3 regions of the Ferdinandcohnia sp. GQ5 genome follow, and region 2 is predicted to be linked to each of the others. Evidence: riboswitches for the same ligand, from Rfam matches in the RefSeq annotation. Region 2 holds a riboswitch; each other region holds the start of a gene.
What was found. A riboswitch is a leader RNA that binds a small molecule or an ion and turns the genes downstream of it on or off. The one in region 2 is predicted to bind cyclic di-GMP.
Positions count from the first base shown of each region.

Region 1: linked by a shared signal. The riboswitch ahead of AC6CHV_RS07780 (EAL domain-containing protein) and the one ahead of AC6CHV_RS21765 (DNA-binding anti-repressor SinI) in region 2 are both predicted to bind cyclic di-GMP.
Region 3: linked by a shared signal. The riboswitch ahead of AC6CHV_RS04650 (peptide chain release factor 3) and the one ahead of AC6CHV_RS21765 (DNA-binding anti-repressor SinI) in region 2 are both predicted to bind cyclic di-GMP.

Region 1 covers NZ_JCAXEW010000005.1:57,829-60,975, reverse strand. The annotation lists gene AC6CHV_RS07785 (PilZ domain-containing protein) at 348-893, opposite strand; gene AC6CHV_RS07780 (EAL domain-containing protein) at 908-1,618, opposite strand; cyclic di-GMP riboswitch class I at 1,710-1,794, opposite strand; gene AC6CHV_RS07775 (ArsR family transcriptional regulator) at 2,044-2,958, shown strand.
Region 2 covers NZ_JCAXEW010000022.1:5,945-9,091, forward strand. The annotation lists gene AC6CHV_RS21755 (DEAD/DEAH box helicase) at 1-624, shown strand, start outside; gene AC6CHV_RS21760 (YqhG family protein) at 602-1,396, shown strand; cyclic di-GMP riboswitch class I at 1,775-1,864, shown strand; gene AC6CHV_RS21765 (DNA-binding anti-repressor SinI) at 1,895-2,023, shown strand; gene AC6CHV_RS21770 (helix-turn-helix domain-containing protein) at 2,200-2,526, shown strand; gene AC6CHV_RS21775 (hypothetical protein) at 2,568-2,777, opposite strand; gene AC6CHV_RS21780 (DUF5658 family protein) at 2,792-3,088, opposite strand.
Region 3 covers NZ_JCAXEW010000003.1:74,352-77,498, forward strand. The annotation lists gene AC6CHV_RS04640 (DinB family protein) at 1-293, shown strand, start outside; gene AC6CHV_RS04645 (DNA-binding protein) at 480-1,049, shown strand; cyclic di-GMP riboswitch class I at 1,073-1,158, shown strand; gene AC6CHV_RS04650 (peptide chain release factor 3) at 1,554-3,137, shown strand.

The sequences.
Region 1 (3,147 bases), on a different contig from region 2:
GCAATGATGATGAAAGTTGAAAAGGTTAATCGAACTAGTCTATCAAAGTGAATTAAGGGAATCAAAGGCCATATAAAAACAGGCTGAAATTGATGAACTACAAGAAAAACAAACGGGGCATTTTTTTAAAGATGGAAATTATGATATCAACTACTTATGGAATAACTTGCACATTACTTTAGATGGATTTTTGGGGATATACTTCTCTGCGTCCTATTCTTCAAAGAAGTCTGATAAGGAGTTTGAGCCCTTCATTACAAGCATTAACGAAGCTATTTGAAAAATAAAGCAACAGCGGTACAATCAATATTCTAAAATTGATGTTGTAGAGGGCTCACACTATTAAATTAACTTATTTTATTTCTTTGTGTTTCTTGAAAATTGTGAAGGGTTACATTTAATCTTTTAATGTCACTAATAGATAAATCAAGGAACTGTACTCCATACGAAACTGATTTACCCTTAATATGATCTTCTCTTCTGATAATTTTACCTTTTAAATCGAATTCTTCACCTTGTAATGTAAAGTTTATTTTCATGATAATATTGTATTTAACCGGAAATTCATAAGAGGAATGAAATTTCAATCCACCAATACTAATATCATCAACAATTCCATTAAACGACTTATTTTTTAATGATTCTAAAGAATTGTTCCCAAAATCTAGAAGAGTAAATGTACTCTCTATTCCAGGCAGTTCAAGTCTACAAGAATCTCTCTTTTCGACCAGTTTGAATTTTTCTACTTTCCCTAGTTGACTTTTCAATGAATTATTATTTTTATGTAAGTTCTCAATTTGTTGGGTTTGCTTTAATAGTCTACGCTCAACTTTAATAAATAAGATTAACAATAAAAACAAAATTATAGTGTGTGATAAAACTATGTAACTCAAGCATATCACCTCATTTATACAATTTTAAGGGCTTTAGGTCTTCCTAAAATAAAGCCCTGACCGTATTTTACACCAATGGATTTTGCAATTGCTAAATCCATTTCAGTTTCAAGTCCTTCAAGTACTAAGTTAATATTATGATTATTAGTGTAATAGAGAATTGTTTTAATTAACTCTTGTTTTTTAGGTTCCCTATACAAGTTCTCAGAAAAATATTTATCTAACTTAATAAAATTAGGATCTAATTCAATAATTGATTTTAGATTAGAGTTTCCCTTTCCCACATCATCAATAGCAAATTTAATACCCTCTGTTTTTAGTATGGCAATATTCTCTCTTAAACTTAAATAATCGGTAATTGTTTCCATTTCACTAATTTCAAAGATGACTTGTTGACTAAAGTAGTTATATTCTGTAATAATTTTCTTAATAAAGGGCAGAAAATTTGGGTTTGTAAGGGTAGATGGAAATACATTCAAAAACAAATATCCGTCCTTTTTTGAAAATCCGGCCGAATGGTAGGTAAATGCAGCTTTATGAATAGACCGCGAATCTAGTTCATAGAGCTGTTTTTCTGTTTTCGCAAGTTTAAAAGTTTCTTCGGGATTTACATAATACGAGGTTCTAAGAAGTCCTTCAAACCCAATCCTTGTCCATGTCTGAATATCAATAATGGGCTGGAAAAAGTGTGAGAATAATTCATTTTTAATCATATTTTTAATCATATTTAGTAATCACTCCTTTCATCTTTTTTATTTTCCTAATAAAAAAGATGACTACACCGAAATAAAACGGGAGTCATCTATTCTCCGCTAATTCGGCAACCCGACTACCCTTGCAAAATCGCTTTAGGCTCGTAGCTTTGCGTCCTTACCTTTCGATAAGTTTGCCTTTATCATTATAGCTTTTAATTAAATAATATTTTTATCCTTTTCATTATAGTTTAAAAAAATATCCCTCACAACGTTTTTTGACAAAATACGACAAAAAACTCACTTGTAACCAACTAAACTAGTTACTAATTTAGTATTAATACAAAATATTGTAAAATTAAAATTAGATAATCTTATTTCTTTACAAGAAAAGTTGCAGTTAAATCCCTTTTCATGTATTTTTATTATAATAAAATATGTAATAAAGGAAGATTATTTTGAGAACATTACAATTAACATTACATGAAGCGATTGAAATATGTAAAGCGCTCGCAAATGAACAACGAATGGAGATGATGCGTTCTCTGACTGGCGGCCCTAAAAATGTAAATGAGCTTTCCGATTTGTTACACATTCCGTTTTCATCTACAGCGGTGAATGTTAGAAAGCTGGAGGAGGCAGGATTAATCACGACTGAGATCGTTCCCGGTCGCGGGAGCCGGAAGGTAAGTTCAAAGCGCTATGACCGTATTATTATTGATCTTGAGGAGAAGGAACCACCAAAGGATGATATTTTAACCTTTGAGCTTGAGATTGGCGAATATGTGCAATGCGATATTGAACCAACCTGTGGCCTGCTCAGCGATAAGGGAATCATCCATATCCTTGATGATCCCCGTTCCTTTTACGAGCCGGAACGGAAAAATGCCCAACTTATATGGTTTCGTTCCGGGTATATTGAGTATCACTTCCCAAATAGGATTCCTTACGGAGCATGGGTCGAAGAGCTGAATTTCTCGGTTGAATTATGTTCGGAGGCTCCTTATCATAATCTAGACTGGCCTTCTGATATCACCTGTTGGATTAACGGAAAGGAAATCGGATGCTGGACAAGCCCTGGAGACTTTGGGGGCGAGAGGGGATTCTTAACTCCGGGGTGGTGGGAAACCCACAACACTCAGTATGGTGTGTTGAAATATTGGAAAATAAACCACGAAGGCAGTTATATAGATGGGGTAAAAATCTCCACCGTGACGATTGATGACCTGAAACTGCAAGAGAAGCCGTACATTTCGCTGCAAATTGGTGTTAAAAAAGATGCCAAAAATTTAGGTGGACTGAATTTGTTTGGCTCCAAGTTTGGAAACTATGAACAAGGATTAATCATGAAAATTCAATATGTTGCGGACTGATTTGCAATAGGAAGAGACTGAAAGGATATTATTCCAATCAGGCTTTTTTTATTTCATAAATTATTATTACAAAAATACTTGATTTATAACAATAAAACATGTAATAATATTTTCAGAAAGTTGAAAGCGTTTTATGTGAAGGTGTTTGCATAGTATAAAGCCTTTCTAAAACGATAGTCTATTTCCAAG
Region 2 (3,147 bases):
GTTACACAAAATTCTAAGGCTGAAAAAGCGGTTGAATTAATCAAACAAATCGATGATAAAGTCATCATTTTCACCGAATACCGTGCAACCCAAATGTATTTACAATGGTTTCTGCAACAGAATGGAATTTCATCTGTTCCATTTAGAGGTGGATTTAAACGCGGGAAAAAAGATTGGATGAGAGAATTGTTTAAAGGTAAGTTCCAGGTCTTGATTGCAACAGAAGCTGGTGGTGAAGGAATTAACCTACAATTCTGTAACCACATTATTAATTATGACCTCCCTTGGAATCCAATGAGGCTTGAGCAACGGATTGGGCGTATTCACCGCCTTGGCCAGGAAAAAGATGTTCATATTTATAATTTCGCAACAAAGAACACGGTTGAAGAGCATATTTTAAAGCTATTATATGAAAAAATTAATCTGTTTGAGCGTGTGATTGGACAATTGGATGATATCCTAACAAGATTGGATCTCGGTAACATCGAAGACCATATTCAGGATATCATGCTTCGTTCGCGGAGTGAGGGTGAAATGAAAATTAAGATGGAAAATTTAACTTCTATCATAAGCTTTGAAGAACAAAATGGTGGTGAGCAGCATGCAGCAACAGGAAATAGTTAACTTTCTTGAGAATTATTTTGTTTCAAACCATTGTGAAATTCTTGAACGTCATCCCGGATATATGACCGTACAATTAACCGTTGATTTAGATAAGCAATTAATGAATCGACCTTTTTATTGGACATATGTTGAAAAAACAGGCGGAACTCCAAATCCGATGAAGCTTACATTAATTACAGATCGGGATCAAACGCCTGACAATGTGAAGGGCGACTTTATTCATTTTGGTGCCCCCCGTTTACATCAGATTTTTGAATCGACGAAAAAGCTCGCAAGTTATATACGCTTGTATCAGCAATCACCGCCCGGTGCACAAGGGAATACCCCTCTTTTCCCGTGGCTTGGGTTGAATGTAAAAATTTCATACAAGAGTGACCGCAAGCGTGATGTGCTGATGTCACTCGGGTTACAGCTTATTAATGGAATCATTGTTGAAGATTTCCAAGAAAAAGTTGAAAAGTTGCCGCTTACTCCTAAGATACCTGATCATACGTATACAATGTCACCGCTTGTTAAGCCACAAAGTGGAATTAACCGTCTCCAGCAATATGTGCGAGGGTATGTTGAAACTCAGGACCACTCTTGGGCAGATGAAGCAAGGCAGCGCTGGGACGAAGATTTAGCCTTGCTAAATTCCTTTTATGAGGGCATCGAAGAAAAACCTGAAAGCTATGAAATTGAAAAAGAAGCACTCAAAGAGCAATACGAACCGAAAGTTCTTGTCGAAATTATCAATGGCGGGTTGTTTTATCTTTGTCAAAACACGATGTAAAATTGACCTATCCTCACCTTCCGAGGGTAGGTACTATTTTTTTGAGGGTATTTTAAAAGAAATCGTTCGACAAATTCCTTACAATTTTTTGGTAATTTTACAAAAAACCTGGTTAGAATATCACTATGTATTAACCAACCACTTCATTAAGTTTACATTTTATAGGTCTAAATCCCTATAATTCGAGTTTATTCTACATAAATAGAGTAAAACTACTAAAATTCGATTGGTCGGACGAACTATATTTCGTGTTTTGTAAATATTTTGACATCGACAGATTTTTACAGAAAATTTCATTTTCATGTTTTATACTTCTAAATGTAATACAAAGGTTCTATACATAAGAGACTATCGTTTTAGGTAGACGGCTAACATTCGAACAGACAAAGGCAAACCTATTGAAAAATAGGGACGCAAAGTCACAGGTCTAAGATTGGACGTAACAATTAAGACGGCTGGACTGCCTGGAATACTAATTGTATTTTGGGAGGAAACGAAATGTTAAATGAAGTACAAAACAAAGATGAGCAATTGGATCAAGATTGGATCGACCTTATATTAGAAGCAGTGGAGATGGGAATGAGCGTCCAGGATATTCAAGCTTTCCTCCAAAGTAAAACAGCATAACGGACCTTATCTATACATATAACAATAACCTTTTGAAGCTACGGATTGGAAACATAAGGATGCGAGGGAACCTAAATTATCGGGTTCCTTTTTATTTTTCAGTTTTTTGTGTTCTTGTTATAAAACATTTACTTCGTTATATGCTATAATAGGTATATGAAGGAAGGTGAGAAAGAATGATTGGTCAACGTATCAAAACATTTCGTTTGCAAAAACAATTATCCCTATCTGAACTAGCAGATCGCGCTGGAGTTGCCAAATCATACTTGAGCTCAATCGAACGGAATCTCCAATCAAACCCTTCTATCCAATTTCTTGAAAAAATATCTACAGTATTAGGAGTTACAGTCAACGAATTGCTCCATGAACAATCAGAACCTGAAAGTGTAGAACTTGATTCAGAATGGACTAGACTAGTACGCGAGGCAATGAAATCAGGAGTTTCCAAAGAGGAATTTCGATCATTCTTAGAATTCAACAAATGGAAGATGGATAATAAATAGAAAATGCTTCGGCACATTGGTTGCCTGAAGCATTTTTTATTTTATATGTATGTATCGAAAGTGGTATTACTGTGGGATTCAGATTGTTGAGGAATTGGGTATTTTTTCTGTAATGATGAAGGATATGCTTCTCCAGCATCACGGGCACGAAATGTTGCGAGATTATGATTACAAATTGGACAGTTCCATTTACCTTGTTTACTGCTCCTAAAAGATGGTCGATAACATCTTGAACATGTTTTTGTATACATAGAGACTCCTCCATTTAGAAAATTTGAGTAATCCAATAGCCATGGAGGATAAAAACATATGCATATAAAGCAGTGGCTACATAGGATAAAGAACGAATTAATCGGTTCACTGGGATACGAATGATAAAATAAAGTGAAATCAAACATAAAGAAAGCATTGCTTTTATAAGTAAAAATAAGACCGGATGGATTTCGTATATTGTGTACATTAACGGGTTGGCTTCTGATATATGGCCGCCAAGGATTCCGAAATGGGTGATAAATGCGTCTATGAGATTTAAAAAAGCTAGCAAAATGAGGATAAATTTCATTGGAAACCTCGCAAATCATCATTAATAAAGTTAAGTTAATATTGAGAACTTATTCAGAT
Region 3 (3,147 bases), on a different contig from region 2:
TTGGTTATCCGAAGAAATCTACTTCTCTACCGGAAAATTACATAAACCTATTTGCTAAAGGAACTAGTCCTGCAGATTGGAATGGAGATATTCCCTCAAAAACAGATCTTGTAAATCAATTTACCAATCAGGTAACTAGAATACAGCAAATTCCTGTTGAACGTTTGGAAGAAAGGCTGAAACAACCCTTTCTTGGGCTGGAAACCTTTGGTGAAATAACGAACCTAGCACTCTTCCATATTGCCTACCATTTAGGCCAAATTCATGCGATGAAGCTTATGCTTCAAAAATAAGTAGCTACTATCCGGAAAGATGCACATTCAACTTGTATACTATAAAAGTATAAAAAGCACTTGACAATTCTAGTGAAAATAAAAATGTCAGTGTGTTTTTAGTTCAATAGTATGATATGATAAGAGTATGTCATCAAAAGGCCTTTCATTCTTAGTGCTATTAAGAATGAAAAGGGGATTTTTGATTTGAAGAAGAGAACATGGACATATGAAGAAATAGAGTTTTTGAAGGATAATGTAGGCCGTATGAAAATCTCTACCATTGCCAATCACCTTCGTAGGACGGAAACGGCAGTTGAGTTAAAGATTAAAAGATTAGGGCTTTCGAACACGAAATCCTTTACTGGTCAATTGACTATGCACGAATTGGCAACTCTATTAAAAATTGATCCAAAGTCTGTAAAGCTATGGATTGATAACCATGGACTAAGGTACACAAAAAAAGCAACACGAAATACTCGAAAATTTTACTTTATTAAACCCGAGGATTTTTGGGATTGGGCAAAGAGGAACAAAAGCCGAATTGACTTTTCAAAAATTGAAAAAAATGCAATCGTTCCTGAACCATGTTGGGTGGAAGGAGAGCGTTCAAAGCAAAAGAGGGTCAATTACCGGGCGTGGACTACAGTAGAAATTAACTCTATGATTGAGCTTGTGGCAACAGGTACTCCGTTTTCCGATATTGGGAAAAGACTAAACCGTAGCCCAATTAGCATCCAACGTAAATACCAGCGTATGAATCAAGCAGTGAAATAAATACATCATTGATAAAAACCAAACTATACAAAAGGCAAAATTGTTGAAAGACAATGACGCAAAGCCACGGGCCTAAGGAGGATAACTCTATGGTGGCCGGGTTGCTATAGAATGGAAGGGTTCCTTTATTTGATGACGAAAAAATGGGAGATACTAGTTGAACTAGTTCTCCCATTTTCTTTTTCTACATTATTGATCCAGTGAATTGTTATCTATTTCTTTTACACCTTTCATAATTTGCATTGCAAAACCGACACAAACTAGAATAAGACTAAAAACAAGAAAATATGCTACAAACATGTAACTCTCACCTCATTATAGTTTTTTTCTATTTCTATCTTTAGTATAGTGCGAACCTAAATAGGATTCTGTGATTTAAATCACAGAATCGCTTTATTTTCGAACCTTTGCTATGCGGAATTGGAATCAATTCTCGTTGTAGTTCCTTTTTAATTGTGATATATTTTTTTAGATACAATCTGTGATAACGGAAGGATAATTTACATGAGCTATATAGATGAAGTTCAAAAACGAAGAACGTTTGCCATCATCTCCCACCCGGATGCCGGTAAAACGACGATGACTGAGAAATTATTATATTTTGGTAATGTAATTCGTGAAACAGGTACGGTAAAAGGAAAAAAATCAGGAAAATTTGCTGCGTCGGACTGGATGGAGATTGAAAAGCAACGTGGGATTTCAGTTACGTCAAGTGTGATGAGTTTTCCATACCAAAACTTTTATGTCAATATTCTTGATACACCAGGACACGAGGACTTCAGTGAGGACACTTATCGTACGTTAACAGCTGTGGACAGTGTTGTGATGATCATCGACTCCACGAAAGGTGTCGAGCCACAAACGATTAAACTATTTAAAGTTTGTCGTATGAGAGGTATTCCAATTTTTACATTCATCAATAAGCTTGACCGTGAAGGAAAAGATCCACTGGAACTTTTAGCCGAAATTGAAGAGGTCCTTGGTATTGAGTCTTATCCGATGAATTGGCCAGTTGGAATGGGGAAACGATTCTTAGGGATTGTTGACCGTTACAACAAACAATTTGTACATTTTACTGGAAATGAAGACGAAAAAATCATTTCATTACAGGAGCTAGAGGACGGCAAATATCCTGAAATTACAGATAGTCCGATTTATGAAAGTACACAAGATGAATTACTTTTATTGGACGAAGCAGGAAATGATTTTGATGTGGAACGTGTAGCCAAAGGTGAACTTACGCCCGTCTTCTTTGGTAGTGCGCTCGCAAACTTTGGTGTAGAAACGTTTTTTAATACATTTTTACAATTTGCTTCAGAACCGAAGCCACGTAAAACAAATCTTGGCTTAATTCCACCAGAGGACGAAACGTTCTCAGGCTATATTTTCAAAATCCAAGCAAACATGAACACGAAGCACCGCGACCGAATTGCATTCCTTCGCGTCTGCTCAGGGAAGTTTGAACGTGGAATGAGTGTCAACATCACTCGTACAGGCAAATCAATCAAGTTGAATCAAACCCAGCAGTTTATGGCTGCAAGCCGTGAAACAGTAGATGAGGCTTATCCTGGCGATATTATAGGGATTTATGATCCAAATGTCTACCAAATCGGCGATACCCTTACAGCTGGAAAAGAAGATATGCATTACCAGGAATTGCCTGTGTTCCCACCTGAAATGTATCGTAAGGTACGTGTGAAGAACGTAATGAAAGCAAAGCAATTTAGAAAAGGTATTGAACAGCTCGTTCAAGAAGGGGCAATTCAATTATTCAGACAGGAATCAAGTGATGAGTTCATTCTTGGTGCGGTTGGCCAACTTCAATATGATGTGTTTGAATATCGATTAGAGGGAGAATATAATGTCTCTGTTGAGTTCACTTCACTTGGAAACAGGATCCCAAGATGGATTGGCAATAAAGATGTAGATACTCGCCTATTTGACTCAAGAAGTCTACTTGTTCGGGACCGTAACGACCGATATGTCGTGTTATTTGAAAATGACTTTACGTATCGTTATTTCCAAGATAAAAACAAGTACGTTGAACTAATCGACTTCTATGAAAGTAATGACTATAAAGGTGTGTAAAAACATGACT